2 linked regions of the Blastochloris viridis genome follow. The protein of the gene in region 1 interacts with the protein of each later gene in a pairwise test. Links are inferred from orthologs where the notes say so. Each region holds a gene or a part of one and is shown on either strand. Other genes may lie near its edges.

Region 1 (5,527 bases):
AACCTCAATGTGGCGACCACCCTTGCCAACGCCACCGATTTCAAGATCATCGTCACCGGCGGGCAGGTGCGCAACCGCGACAATGGCCTGATCGGCCCGGTGGCGTGCGATACCATCGGCCATTTTCGGGTCGACTTTGGCATCATCGGTATCAGCGGCATCGACGCCGACGGCACGCTGCTCGACTTCGACTATGACGAGGTGCGCGTCGCCCAGGCCATTTTGCGCAACGCCCGCCAGACTTTCCTGGTGGTCGACCATTCCAAGTTCGGCCGAAGGCCGATGGTGCGGATGGGGTCGATCACCGAGGTCGCCGCGGTGTTCAGCGACGAAATGCTGCCGCCGGCGATCCGCACCCTCCTGGCCGACCACGGTGTCGCACTGCACGTAGCGTCGCACTGAGGTGCCGCGCACCGGTGCTGCGACGCACCGGCCCTTGATCCTGCTGCGCGCCGACGGCCGAACGCGGCACACCGTGGGGGCGTTGCGGCCGGCCGGATTGGCTGTCGGCGGGGGGTGGTGCACGATAAGACGGCGCAGAACTGCGGGCGTGGATCGCGGCGCCGGACGGGGGCGTTGGCGCCGGGGCACCGCACATGGAGCCTGCGCGCGGCAGGTCCGCGGCGCGCAACAGTCAGGTACCGTCCGCCGCCAGCGGAACCACTGAGGTCTCCTTGAGCGAGGACAGCGCGAGTTCGGTGTGGGTCTGCGTCACGCCCGGCGCCGCGGCGATGCCGCTGAGCAGCGCCTCCAGCGACTCCAGGCTCTCCGTGCGGATCTTGAGCAGATAAGACCAGCGTCCGGTCACGTGGTGACACTCCAGCACAGCGTCGTTGCGGCGGACTGCGTTGAGGAACGCGTCGACGTCGTCGCTGCGCGCGCCGGCGGTCAACACCTGGGTGTAGGCCAGGATCGGCCGGCCGACCGCCCTCGGATCGACGGCGGCGGACCAGAATTGGATCGCGCCGCAAGTATGAAGTTTTTTCAGCCGCTCGTTGACGGCTGAGATCGACAGCCCGACCGCGGCACCAATCTCGGCGTACGAATCCCGTCCGCCTTTTTGGACATAGGCCAGTATCTTGCGGTCGATCGCATCCATGAGCCCCTCCCCCAAATCCAACCGGCTCGTGGCAATCCACGCGTTTGTAGACAAGTTCACCGGGGGCGCGGGTTCAAGAGCAAAGTGTGAGAAAGTTCCGGAACCTACAAGAAAACGCACATTTGAGCTATCATATCATTACCAAGGGTGATCCGACACAAGAAGCCCGATGCTAGACCGCGTCGCTGCGGTTGGCGAGGAGGCCGCGACTGCGGAATTCGCGCAAAAATCTGCGGAATCCGACCTCCGGGACGGGAATTTTGTCATTAACGGCGGAAAATTTCTGCCATTTGCATATATTTTTCGGCGAAGACCCGATTCGACCGCAGGATTTAGTCTTTGTGGCCGGATCGGTGAAATGAATATGCGTAGGGCGATGTCTCCAGCCCGGCCCATCAAGCATAACGGCCCAGAACACGGGTGTTCTGGGCCGTTATGCTTGATGGGTCGGGCGTCGCCGCCGCCGTTCTCGGTTACCTTGCGGCGACCGCGACGAACCGCAACTCGCCGTCAGCGTTCGCAACCAGAATGAGAACTGACTTGCGGCCTTCCTTCTTGAGCGCGTCGAGCCGGCGCTGCACGTCGGCGGGCGAGGCCACCTGCTCCTGTGCCACCTCGACGATCACCTGACCGGGCTGCAGGCCCTTCTCCGAGGCCGGGGAATCGCGATCGACCCCGGTGACCGCCACGCCTTTGACGGTGTCCTTGATCTTGAAGCGCTTGCGCAGTTCGTCCGTCAGCGTCGACAACTCCAGGCCGAGCACCTTGCCGGGCTGCTCCGCCGCGGGCGCCTGTTGCGGCGCGGGCTTGTCGAGCGCGGCCTGCTTTTCGGCCTCTTCGAGCCGGTCCACCATGACCTTCGCGGACTGCTCCTTGCCGCCCCGCAGGAACGCGATCTCGACCGACTTGCCGATCGGCGTTGCCGCCACCACCCGCGGCAGGTCCCGCATCTCCTTCACGTCGCGGCCGTCGAACCGCACGATGACGTCGCCGGCCTTGAGCCCGGCCTTGGCCGCCGGCCCGTTGTCGGTGACGCCGGCGATCAGAGCGCCGTTCGCCTTGCCCATGGCGAGCCCCTCGGCGATCTCGTCGGTGACCTGCTGGATGCGCACCCCGATCCAGCCGCGGCGGGTCTCGCCGAAATTGCGCAACTGTTCGACCACGGGGCTCGCGGTTGCCGACGGCACCGAGAAGCCGATGCCGATCGAGCCGCCCGACGGCGAGATGATGGCGGTATTGATGCCGACCACCTCGCCCTTGAGCGAGAACAGTGGGCCACCGGAATTGCCGCGGTTGATGGCGGCGTCGGTCTGGATGAAGTTGTCGTAGGGTCCCGCGCTGATGTCGCGGTTGCGCGCCGACACGATGCCGAGGGTGACGGTGCCGCCGAGCCCGAACGGGTTGCCGATGGCGATCACCCATTCGCCGAGCCGGAGCTTGTCGGAATCGCCGAGCTTCACCGCCTTCAGCGGCTTGTCGGCCTTCACCTTCAGCACCGCGATGTCGATCTTGGAATCGCGCCCGATCACCTCGGCCTTGAGGCGGGTGGTGTCGTTGAAGGTGACGAAAATCTCGTCGGCCTCTTCGACCACGTGGTTGTTGGTGACGATGATGCCGGACGGATCGATCACGAAGCCGGAGCCGAGCGAGGTCTGCCGGCGCTGGCGGTGGGGATCGAGCGGGTTGTTGCCCTCGCCGCCGTGCTTCTTGAAGAACTCCTCGAAAAACTCCTCGAACGGAGAGCCCGGCGGCAGCTGGGGCATCTGGCCCTTGGCTTCGACGCGGGCGGTGGTCGAGATGTAGACCACCGCGTCGATCACCTTGTCGACGACGTCGGCCACGTCGGGAAGCTCGCGGCTCGCTGGCTGCTGGGCAGACGCGCCGAGGGGCGGCAGCAGGACGGCCACCGCGAGCATGGCTGCGAACCCGGCGCGCAGCAGGCGCGAGGCGCGGGCGGTTGAGGGCATGGCGCTCAGAACTCCTTGTTTCGAACAGGATAGACGCTGGCGCGGACGGGCGCCGAATTCAACCCCTGCCGAGGGACCTTCGGCAACCGCGCCCGTTGCACCGGGCGATCGGCCGGGCTTCGACCTCGGGAGGGTTTTCGCACAGCGCCGGGGCTCCGTGCGTTGAAAATCCGGCCGGCATCGGGCGCCGATGGCATTGGGCGGGCCGGACCTCAGGTCCGACCCGCCCATCGCGAAGCCAAGGATTGCGAGGCCCGGCCGACGTCGCCGGGCCCGCCTCAACCGCGTATCATCCACACCAGCGCGACGCCGAAGACCGCCATCGTCAGCCCGCCGATCCGCAACGCGACGTCGGGGGTGTCGAGAATACGCGCAACCGCCCGCCGCATGGCGTCGGGGGCTGCGGCATACAGCAGGCCCTCGATCGCCAGCATCAAGCCGAGTGCGACAACAAAGTCTCCCATGTCGATCAAGACCTTAGGGCCAGAGTCGTTGGTTCCGAAGGTCTTGCCGTCACGGCTTTGCCGGCGCGGCCGGCTTCCGATCCACCGGATCGTTGAAGAACCGGAAGAACGCCGAATCGGGCGAGATGATCAGGCGAGTGTCGCTGGCCTTGAGGCCGGCTTCGTAGGCCTGCATCGAGCGGTAGAACGCGAAGAAGTCGGGGTCGCGGCCGAACGCGTCTGCGAACACGCGGTTGCGTTCGGCGTCGCCCTCACCGCGCACCTGCTCGCCACGGGCATTGGCATCGCCGAGCAGCACGGTGACGTCGCGATCGGCGCGCGCGGTGATGCGCTGGGCCTGCTCGCGGCCCTGGGCGCGGATCTCGGCCGCCTCACGCTGACGCTCGGTCTTCATCCGCTCGAACACCGCCTGGCTGTTGGCCTCCGGCAAGTCGGCGCGGCGGATGCGGACATCCACCACCTCGACGCCGAGATTGCGGGCCTCGGGCAGCACCTGCTGGCGGATACGCGACATCAGCTGCGCGCGCTCGTCGCGCACGAGCTGGGTGAAGGTCGTCTCGCCGAGCACACGGCGGGTCGCCGAGTTGAGGATCACCGCCAGCCGGGTGTTGGCGCCCTGGATGGTGCCGACGGTCTGGAAGAAGCGCAGCGGATCGTTGACGCGGTAGCGCGCAAACGCATCCACCACAATGCGCTTCTGGTCGGCGGCGATCACCTCCTGAGGCGGCGCGTCGAGGTCGAGCACGCGGTTGTCGAAGAAAATGACGGTATCGACGAACGGCAGCTTGAAGGCGAGGCCGGGGTCGCGGATTATCCGCACCGGCTCGCCAAGGCGCAGCACCAGCGCCAACTGGGTCTGATGCACGACGAAGGTGGCCGAATAGCCGACGATCACCAGCGCTGCCAGGATGACGAACGCAATTCCAGCGAAGACTCCGCCCTTCATCGCGTTCCCCCCTGGGTTTGATTGGTGCGCCGCTGCAGGCTGTCGAGCGGGAGGTAGGGCACCACGCCCTGGCCCTGCTTCTGGTCGATGATCACCTTGTCCATATTGCCGAACACGCGCTCCATCGTTTCCAGATAGAGGCGCTCGCGCGTCACCTCCGGCGCCTTCTTGTATTCCTCATAGATCTGGGTGAAGCGGCTGGCGGCACCGCGGGCCTCGGTGACGGTCCGCTCGCGGTACGCTTCGGCCGACTGGGTGACGCGGGCGGCGTCGCCGCGCGCCTCGGGCACCACGCGGTTGGCGTAGCTCTGGGCTTCGTTCTGGGCGCGCTCGGCGTCGGCACGCGCCGCCTGCACGTCGCGGAAGGCGTCGATTACCTGGCTGGGCGGGTCGACCTTCTGCATCTGAACCTGGCGGATCAGCACGCCGGCGCCGTACTCGTCGAGGGTTTTCTGCATCAACTCCTGGACGCCGGCTTCGATCGCCTGGCGGGCGCCGGTCAGGATCGGCTGAATGTCGCGACGGCCGACCACCTCGCGCATCGCGCTCTCGGCCACCGCCTTGATGGTGCCTTCCTGGTTCTGGATGTTGAACAGGAAGTCTCCGGCCTTGGCGATCTGCCAGAACACCGTGAAGTCGATGTCGACGATATTCTCGTCGCCGGTCAGCATCAGGCTTTCTTCGGGAACGTCGCGCACCACGGTATTGCGCCGGGAGTCGTCGAACTGGCGCATGCCGACGTCGATGCGGTTGACGGTGGTCACCTTCGGGGTCAGCGCGGTCTCGATCGGCCAGGGCAGGTGGTAGTTCAAGCCCGGCTGGGTGGTCTGGACGTATTTGCCGAACCGCAGCACCACGCCCTGTTCGTCGGGTTCGACCCGGTAGAAGCCCGACAGCATCCAAAGGCCGACCAGGACGACGGCGCCGATGGCGATGCCCCGGCCGCCGAACGAGCCGTTGGGCAGCACGGTTCGCAGACGATCCTGCCCCCGCCGTATCAGGTCCTCAAGGTCCGGCGAGCTGGGTCCGCTGGGCTGGGGGCCGCTGCCCC
Region 2 (5,627 bases), 210 kb from region 1 along the record:
TCGGGCGACCGCCCGGTGCCATCGACTCGGCGGATGCTCTGGCCGCGACCCGGCGATGAGGCCGGCTTAACCTCGCCGGCCCTTCAGGAACGGCGTCATGCCGGCGCGGGCCAGCGCATCGGCGCGCTCGTTGTGCTCGTGGCCGGCGTGACCGCGCACCCAGTGCCACTCGACGGTATGGGCATTGCGCGCAGCGTCGAGCCGCTGCCACAGGTCGATGTTCTTGACCGGCGAGCCCGACGCGGTGCGCCAGCCCTTGCGCTTCCAGCCGCCGATCCACGCGGTGATGCCCTGGCGCAGATACTGGCTGTCGGTGTGGAGGTCGACCACGCACGGCCGCGTCAAGGCTTCCAGCGCCGAGATCGCCGCCAGCAGCTCCATGCGGTTGTTGGTCGTCTGCGCCTCACCGCCGCTGAGCTCCTTCTCGGCACCGTCGCAGCTGAGGATCGCACCCCAGCCGCCCGGCCCGGGGTTGCCCGAGCAGGCGCCGTCGGTCCATACCGTCACCCGTTTCGCCGCCTTGGCCGCAGCCTCCTCTGCCGCGGTCATGCCGCCAGCCCATAGTCGCGGGCCGAGGAGGCGTAGCGGTGGAAGCGCAGCTTCTTCAGGTACTCGATGGGATCCTTGGGCCTGACCAGCGCGCCGGCCGGCACGTTCAGCCAGTCGACCAGGCGGGTCAGCAGAAAGCGCAGCGCCGCGCCGCGGCAGAGCAGCGGCAGCGCGTCGCGTTCCGCCGCCGACAGCGGCCGCACCGCCTCGTAGCGTTGCAGCAAGGCGCGGCCCTTGGTGACGTTGAACGAGGCGTCGGGCTCGAAGCACCAGGCGTTGAGGCCCACCGCAATGTCGTAGGCCAGGGTGTCGGTGCAGGCGAAATAGAAGTCGATCAGGCCGGACAATCGGTTGCCGAGGAAGAACACATTGTCGGGGAAGAGGTCGGCGTGGATGACGCCGGCCGGCAGGCCGCTCGGCCAGCTGGTTTCGGCGACCGCCAGTTCCTCGGCGATCAGCGCGCCCAGCCCCGGCGCCACGGTGTCGGTGCGGTAGCCGGCGCGCTTGGCCAGCGGACGCCAGCCCGCCACCGACAGCGCGTTGGCGCGCGTCATCGCGAAATCGGCGCCGGCGAGGTGGAGCCGGGCCAGCGCCGCGCCGACCTCGCCGCAATGCTCGGCGCTGGGCCGGCGCACCGACATGCCGTCAAGAAAAGTGACGATGGCGGCGGGGCGGCCGGCCAGGGTGCCGAGCGCGGTGCCGCCCTTGGTCTTCACCGGCAGCGGGCACGTCAGGCCGCGGTCGGCCAGGTGCTCCATCAAGGCGATGAAGAACGGCAGATCGTCCGGGTCGACCCGCTTCTCGTACAGCGTCAGGATGAAATAGCCGGCGGTGGTGTGGATCAGGTAGTTGGTGTTCTCCACGCCCTCGGCGATGCCCTTGCAGGACAACAACTGGCCCAGGTCGTAGAGGTCGAGGAACGCCGAAAGCTCGTCGGTTCCGACGTCGGTATAGACAGCCATCGTCCGCTCGCGCTCGCTTAAGTCCCATCATGGCCCGACCGCGACGGATCGCGTCGTGATCCCGAACCAACCTCGCCGAAAAATCCTTGATCGGAAAGGGACTTTTCGGCGACCGGCCTTTGAGCTCCGGCCTGATCGGCCGGATTTCGGATCAGACCCTAATTGATTGAGTCCATGAATGAAGTGTCCGCGGCACCTGGAGGCCGGGTGCCGGACGCCATCCCTTAGAGCATGATGTGCAAAACTGGAAAGCGGTTTTGCGAAAAAAACCTGCCCGAACACACCTCAGCTCGCGCCAGCGACACCGCGGGCGCGGTGGGCCTTCGCTGGCGTCGGTGCAGATCGGCCGGAGGCGGTGTCAGGCGGCGTCCGGCCGCAGTTCGCGCGGTAGCGGGAAGAACATGTCTTCCTTGACCGTGGTCACGGTGCTGACGGTGATGGCGTAGCGCTCGGCGAACGCGGCCAGGATCTCTTCCACCAGCACTTCCGGCGCCGAGGCGCCGGCGGTAAGCCCGAGCCGGGCGATACCCTCGAAGCGACTCCAGTCGATCTCGTCGGCGCGCTGCACCAGGACGGCGACCTTGCAGCCGGCGCGCTCGGCGGCTTCGCGCAGGCGCTGTGAATTCGAGGAGTTGGGCGCGCCGACCACCACCAAAGCGTCGACCATCGGCGCCACCTGCTTCACCGCCTCCTGGCGGTTGGTGGTGGCGTAGCAGATGTCCTCGATGTGCGGGCCGGCAACCGCCGGAAAGCGCCGCTTCAGCGCGGCGATGGCGTCGCGGGTGTCGTCGACCGACAATGTGGTCTGGGTGACAAAAGCGAGGTCCTTACCGGCCGGCGGCTCGAACGCCTCGATGTCCTCCACCGTCTCGACCAGGGTGACGGCGCCATCGGGCAATTGGCCCATGGTGCCGATCACCTCGGGGTGGCCGGCGTGGCCGACCAGCACGACGTGGCGACCGCGCTTGAAATGGATCTCGGCCTCGCGGTGGACCTTGGTCACCAGCGGACAGGTGGCGTCGAGCGTGAGCAGGTGGCGGCCGCCGGCAGCTTCGCCCACGGTCTTTGGCACGCCGTGGGCGGAGAAGATCACCGGCGCGCCGGTGTCCGGAACCTCGTGGAGATCCTTGACGAACACCGCGCCCTTGGCCTTGAGGCTTTCCACCACGAAGCGGTTGTGGACGATCTCGTGGCGGACATAGACCGGCGGCCCGAAGCGCCTGAGCGCCGTTTCGACCACGTCGATCGCCCGCGTCACGCCGGCGCAGAAGCCGCGCGGCGAACACAGCAGAATTTCCAGCGGCGGCAAGGTCTCTACCGGGGCGGTCCCGACCGGGGATTTTGCGGTCATCGCGGGCTCGGTCATCGCGGCCTCATGAGGTGGCCTCGGGTTCAGCGGCACGGCCGGCACATGACCCCCCACGCTGCGGAGTGTCAAGGCGCGGCAGTTGCGGAGGCGAGCGTCAGGGGCGGCGACACGTTGGCCCGCTGCGGCGATGGCGCCCGCCGAAAACCGCCGGTCGAGAGGCGCGGCGAAGGGAAGAACCATCCTCCCAAACGCAACAGACCCCGGCGAAGCCGGGGCCTGTCGTTTAGGTCATTGGGCTGGACGCTGAGCCTCAGGCCTGCGGCTGGGGCTCCAGGCCGCCCTCGCCCTTCGGGCGCGGCCGGCGCGGGATGGCCGAGGACCGGGTCTGTGCCGGCTCCGGCTCGATTTCGCGCACCGGCGGGTTGCCGTCGAGCAGGTTCTTGATCTCGTCGCCGGTCAGGGTCTCGTATTCGAGCAGACCCCTGGCCAGCGCCTCAAGCCCCTCGCGCTTCTCGGTCAGGATGCGGGTCGCCTCCTGGTGGCCCTCCTCGATCAGGCGGCGAACCTCCTTATCGATGGTCTGGGCGGTGACCTCGGAGATGTTCTGCTGGCGCGACACCGACATGCCGAGGAACACCTCGTCCTGGTTCTCGCCATAGGCCACCGTGCCGAGCTGATCGGAGAAGCCCCAGCGCGTCACCATCAGGCGGGCCAGACGGGTGGCCTGCTCGATGTCGGACTGGGCGCCGGAGGTGACCTTCTCCTTGCCGAACACCAGCTCCTCGGCGACGCGTCCACCCATCATGATGGCGAGGCGCGACGTCATCTGCTCGTAGCTCATCGACATCTTGTCGCGCTCGGGCAGCTGCATGACCATGCCCAGCGCCCGGCCGCGCGGGATGATGGTGGCCTTGTGCACCGGATCGGTGGCGGGAACGCTGAGGGCTACGATCGCGTGGCCGCCTTCGTGATAGGCGGTCAGCATCTTCTCCTCTTCGGTCATCACCAGCGACTTGCGCTCGGCGCCCATCATGACCTTGTCCTTGGCGTCCTCGAACTCGGCCTGGGTGACCATGCGCTTGTTGCGCCGGGCCGCCATCAGTGCCGCCTCGTTGACGAGGTTCATCAGGTCGGCGCCGGAGAAGCCGGGAGTGCCGCGGGCGATGGTCTTGAGGTTGACGTCCGGCGACAGCGGCACCTTGCGGACGTGAACCTTGAGGATCTGCTCGCGGCCGATCACGTCCGGATTGGGCACCACCACCTGCCGATCGAACCGGCCCGGGCGCAGCAGCGCCGGGTCGAGCACGTCCGGCCGGTTGGTGGCGGCGATCAGGATCACGCCCTCATTGGCCTCGAAGCCATCCATCTCGACCAGGAGCTGGTTCAAGGTCTGCTCGCGCTCGTCGTTGCCGCCGCCGAGACCGGCGCCGCGATGACGGCCGACCGCGTCGATCTCATCGATGAAGATGATGCACGGCGCGTTCTTCTTGGCCTGCTCGAACATGTCGCGGACGCGGGAGGCGCCGACGCCGACGAACATCTCGACGAAGTCCGAACCGGAGATGGTGAAGAACGGCACGTTGGCTTCGCCGGCCACCGCACGGGCGATCAGCGTCTTGCCGGTGCCGGGAGGGCCGACCAGCAGCACGCCGCGCGGGATGCGGCCGCCGAGGCGCTGGAACTTCTGCGGATCGCGCAGGAATTCGACGATCTCCTGCAGATCCTGCTTGGCCTCGTCAACGCCGGCGACGTCCTCGAAGGTGACGCGGCCGTGCGCCTCGGTCAGCAGCTTGGCCCGCGACTTGCCAAAGCCCATCGCCTTGCCGGCGCCACCCTGCATCTGCCGGCTGAGGAAAATCCACACCGCGATCAAGGCGACGAACGGCAGCCAGGAGAACACCAGCTGCATGAACCAGGGCGTATCCTGCTGCGGGCGGGCGGTGATGGTCACGCCCTTACCGTACAGCCGCTGGACGAGGTTGGGGTCGGAGGGCGCATAGGTCTGGAACGCGCGGCCGTCGTTGAAGTGGCCGGTGACGTTCGCCCCCTCGATCACCACGTCTCGCACGCGGCTCTGGTCGATTTCGGCCAAAAGCTGCGAGAACGGAATCTCGTTGGCCTGTTGGCGCTGACCCGGATTCTGGAACAGCGTGAACAGAGCCAGCAGCAGCAGGACGATGATGACCCAGAGCGCGAAATTTCGAAGGTTTCCGTTCATCTGGTTCCCCTGCGGAACGGCAAAACGCCGCCCGCGTCGTAATCCGGAACGAAACCTTCGTCCGGAGCGGTCGTTAAGGACGCTCGCCGGCCGGCGCCGCCTGTTGAACCCTAATCTAGGGTTCGCCGGGAGGCACCACAAGGGAAGCGGCTTGCAACAGCAAACACGGGTCGCTTTGGCGGCTCCTGGCTCTCCAACGTACTGCCGAGGTCCATTACCGGATCATTTACGCCGCGGCGGCGCCGGCTCGACGATGACGACACCACCCGCGGCGGTGACCATGGCACCGGCCAAGGTGCGGCGGAACGGACCCCCGCCCCACCCCGCCAGCAGCGCCGCGTGAAGCTGCTCCAGCTTGGCGAGTTCGACCGGACCCTCGTGTCCGACGCGGTCCACCGCGCGGCCGAGCAGCCTGAGGCCAATCTCGGCCGGCAGGCCGGCAAACCCTTCGGCATCAAGAAAAATCCTGCCGCCGTCATCGCCGCGGCCCACCGCTGCCGCTGCGGTGTCGGTCGCCGCCTCGAGCGCCGCGTCGGCCCGCGCCGCCCGCGCGGCAAGGCGCGCCAGCCGCTCCGCCGACAGCCCCTCG

What was found. The genes of interacting proteins can lie anywhere in the genome.
Region 2: the proteins of hflC (region 1) and ftsH interact in binary tests that used the Escherichia coli proteins (3 or more experiments, as listed by UniProt). The link is inferred for Blastochloris viridis from one-to-one orthologs.

What each region holds. Positions count from the first base shown.
Region 1 is NZ_CP012946.1:3,261,737-3,267,263, reverse strand. What follows is about bases 2,529-5,527. They hold hflC (protease modulator HflC), read right to left. Parts: upstream 4,477-5,527; coding sequence 3,580-4,476; downstream 2,529-3,579. Other genes in these bases: hflK (FtsH protease activity modulator HflK), read right to left, coding at 4,473-5,527; BVIR_RS14190 (DUF2065 domain-containing protein), read right to left, coding at 3,345-3,530; BVIR_RS14195 (DegQ family serine endoprotease), read right to left, coding at 2,529-3,066. Outside these bases: BVIR_RS14205 (DeoR/GlpR family DNA-binding transcription regulator), read left to right, coding at 1-402; BVIR_RS14200 (Lrp/AsnC family transcriptional regulator), read right to left, coding at 635-1,099; more of BVIR_RS14195, read right to left, coding at 1,573-2,528.
Region 2 is NZ_CP012946.1:3,049,939-3,055,565, forward strand. The notes cover bases 2,585-5,484. They hold ftsH (ATP-dependent zinc metalloprotease FtsH), read right to left. Parts: upstream 5,039-5,484; coding sequence 3,131-5,038; downstream 2,585-3,130. Other genes in these bases: ispH (4-hydroxy-3-methylbut-2-enyl diphosphate reductase), read right to left, coding at 2,585-2,877; tilS (tRNA lysidine(34) synthetase TilS), read right to left, coding at 5,261-5,484. Also shown: rnhA (ribonuclease HI), read right to left, coding at 67-549; thrB (homoserine kinase), read right to left, coding at 546-1,511; more of ispH, read right to left, coding at 1,870-2,584; more of tilS, read right to left, coding at 5,485-5,627. UniProt on the Escherichia coli protein: Acts as a processive, ATP-dependent zinc metallopeptidase for both cytoplasmic and membrane proteins. Plays a role in the quality control of integral membrane proteins.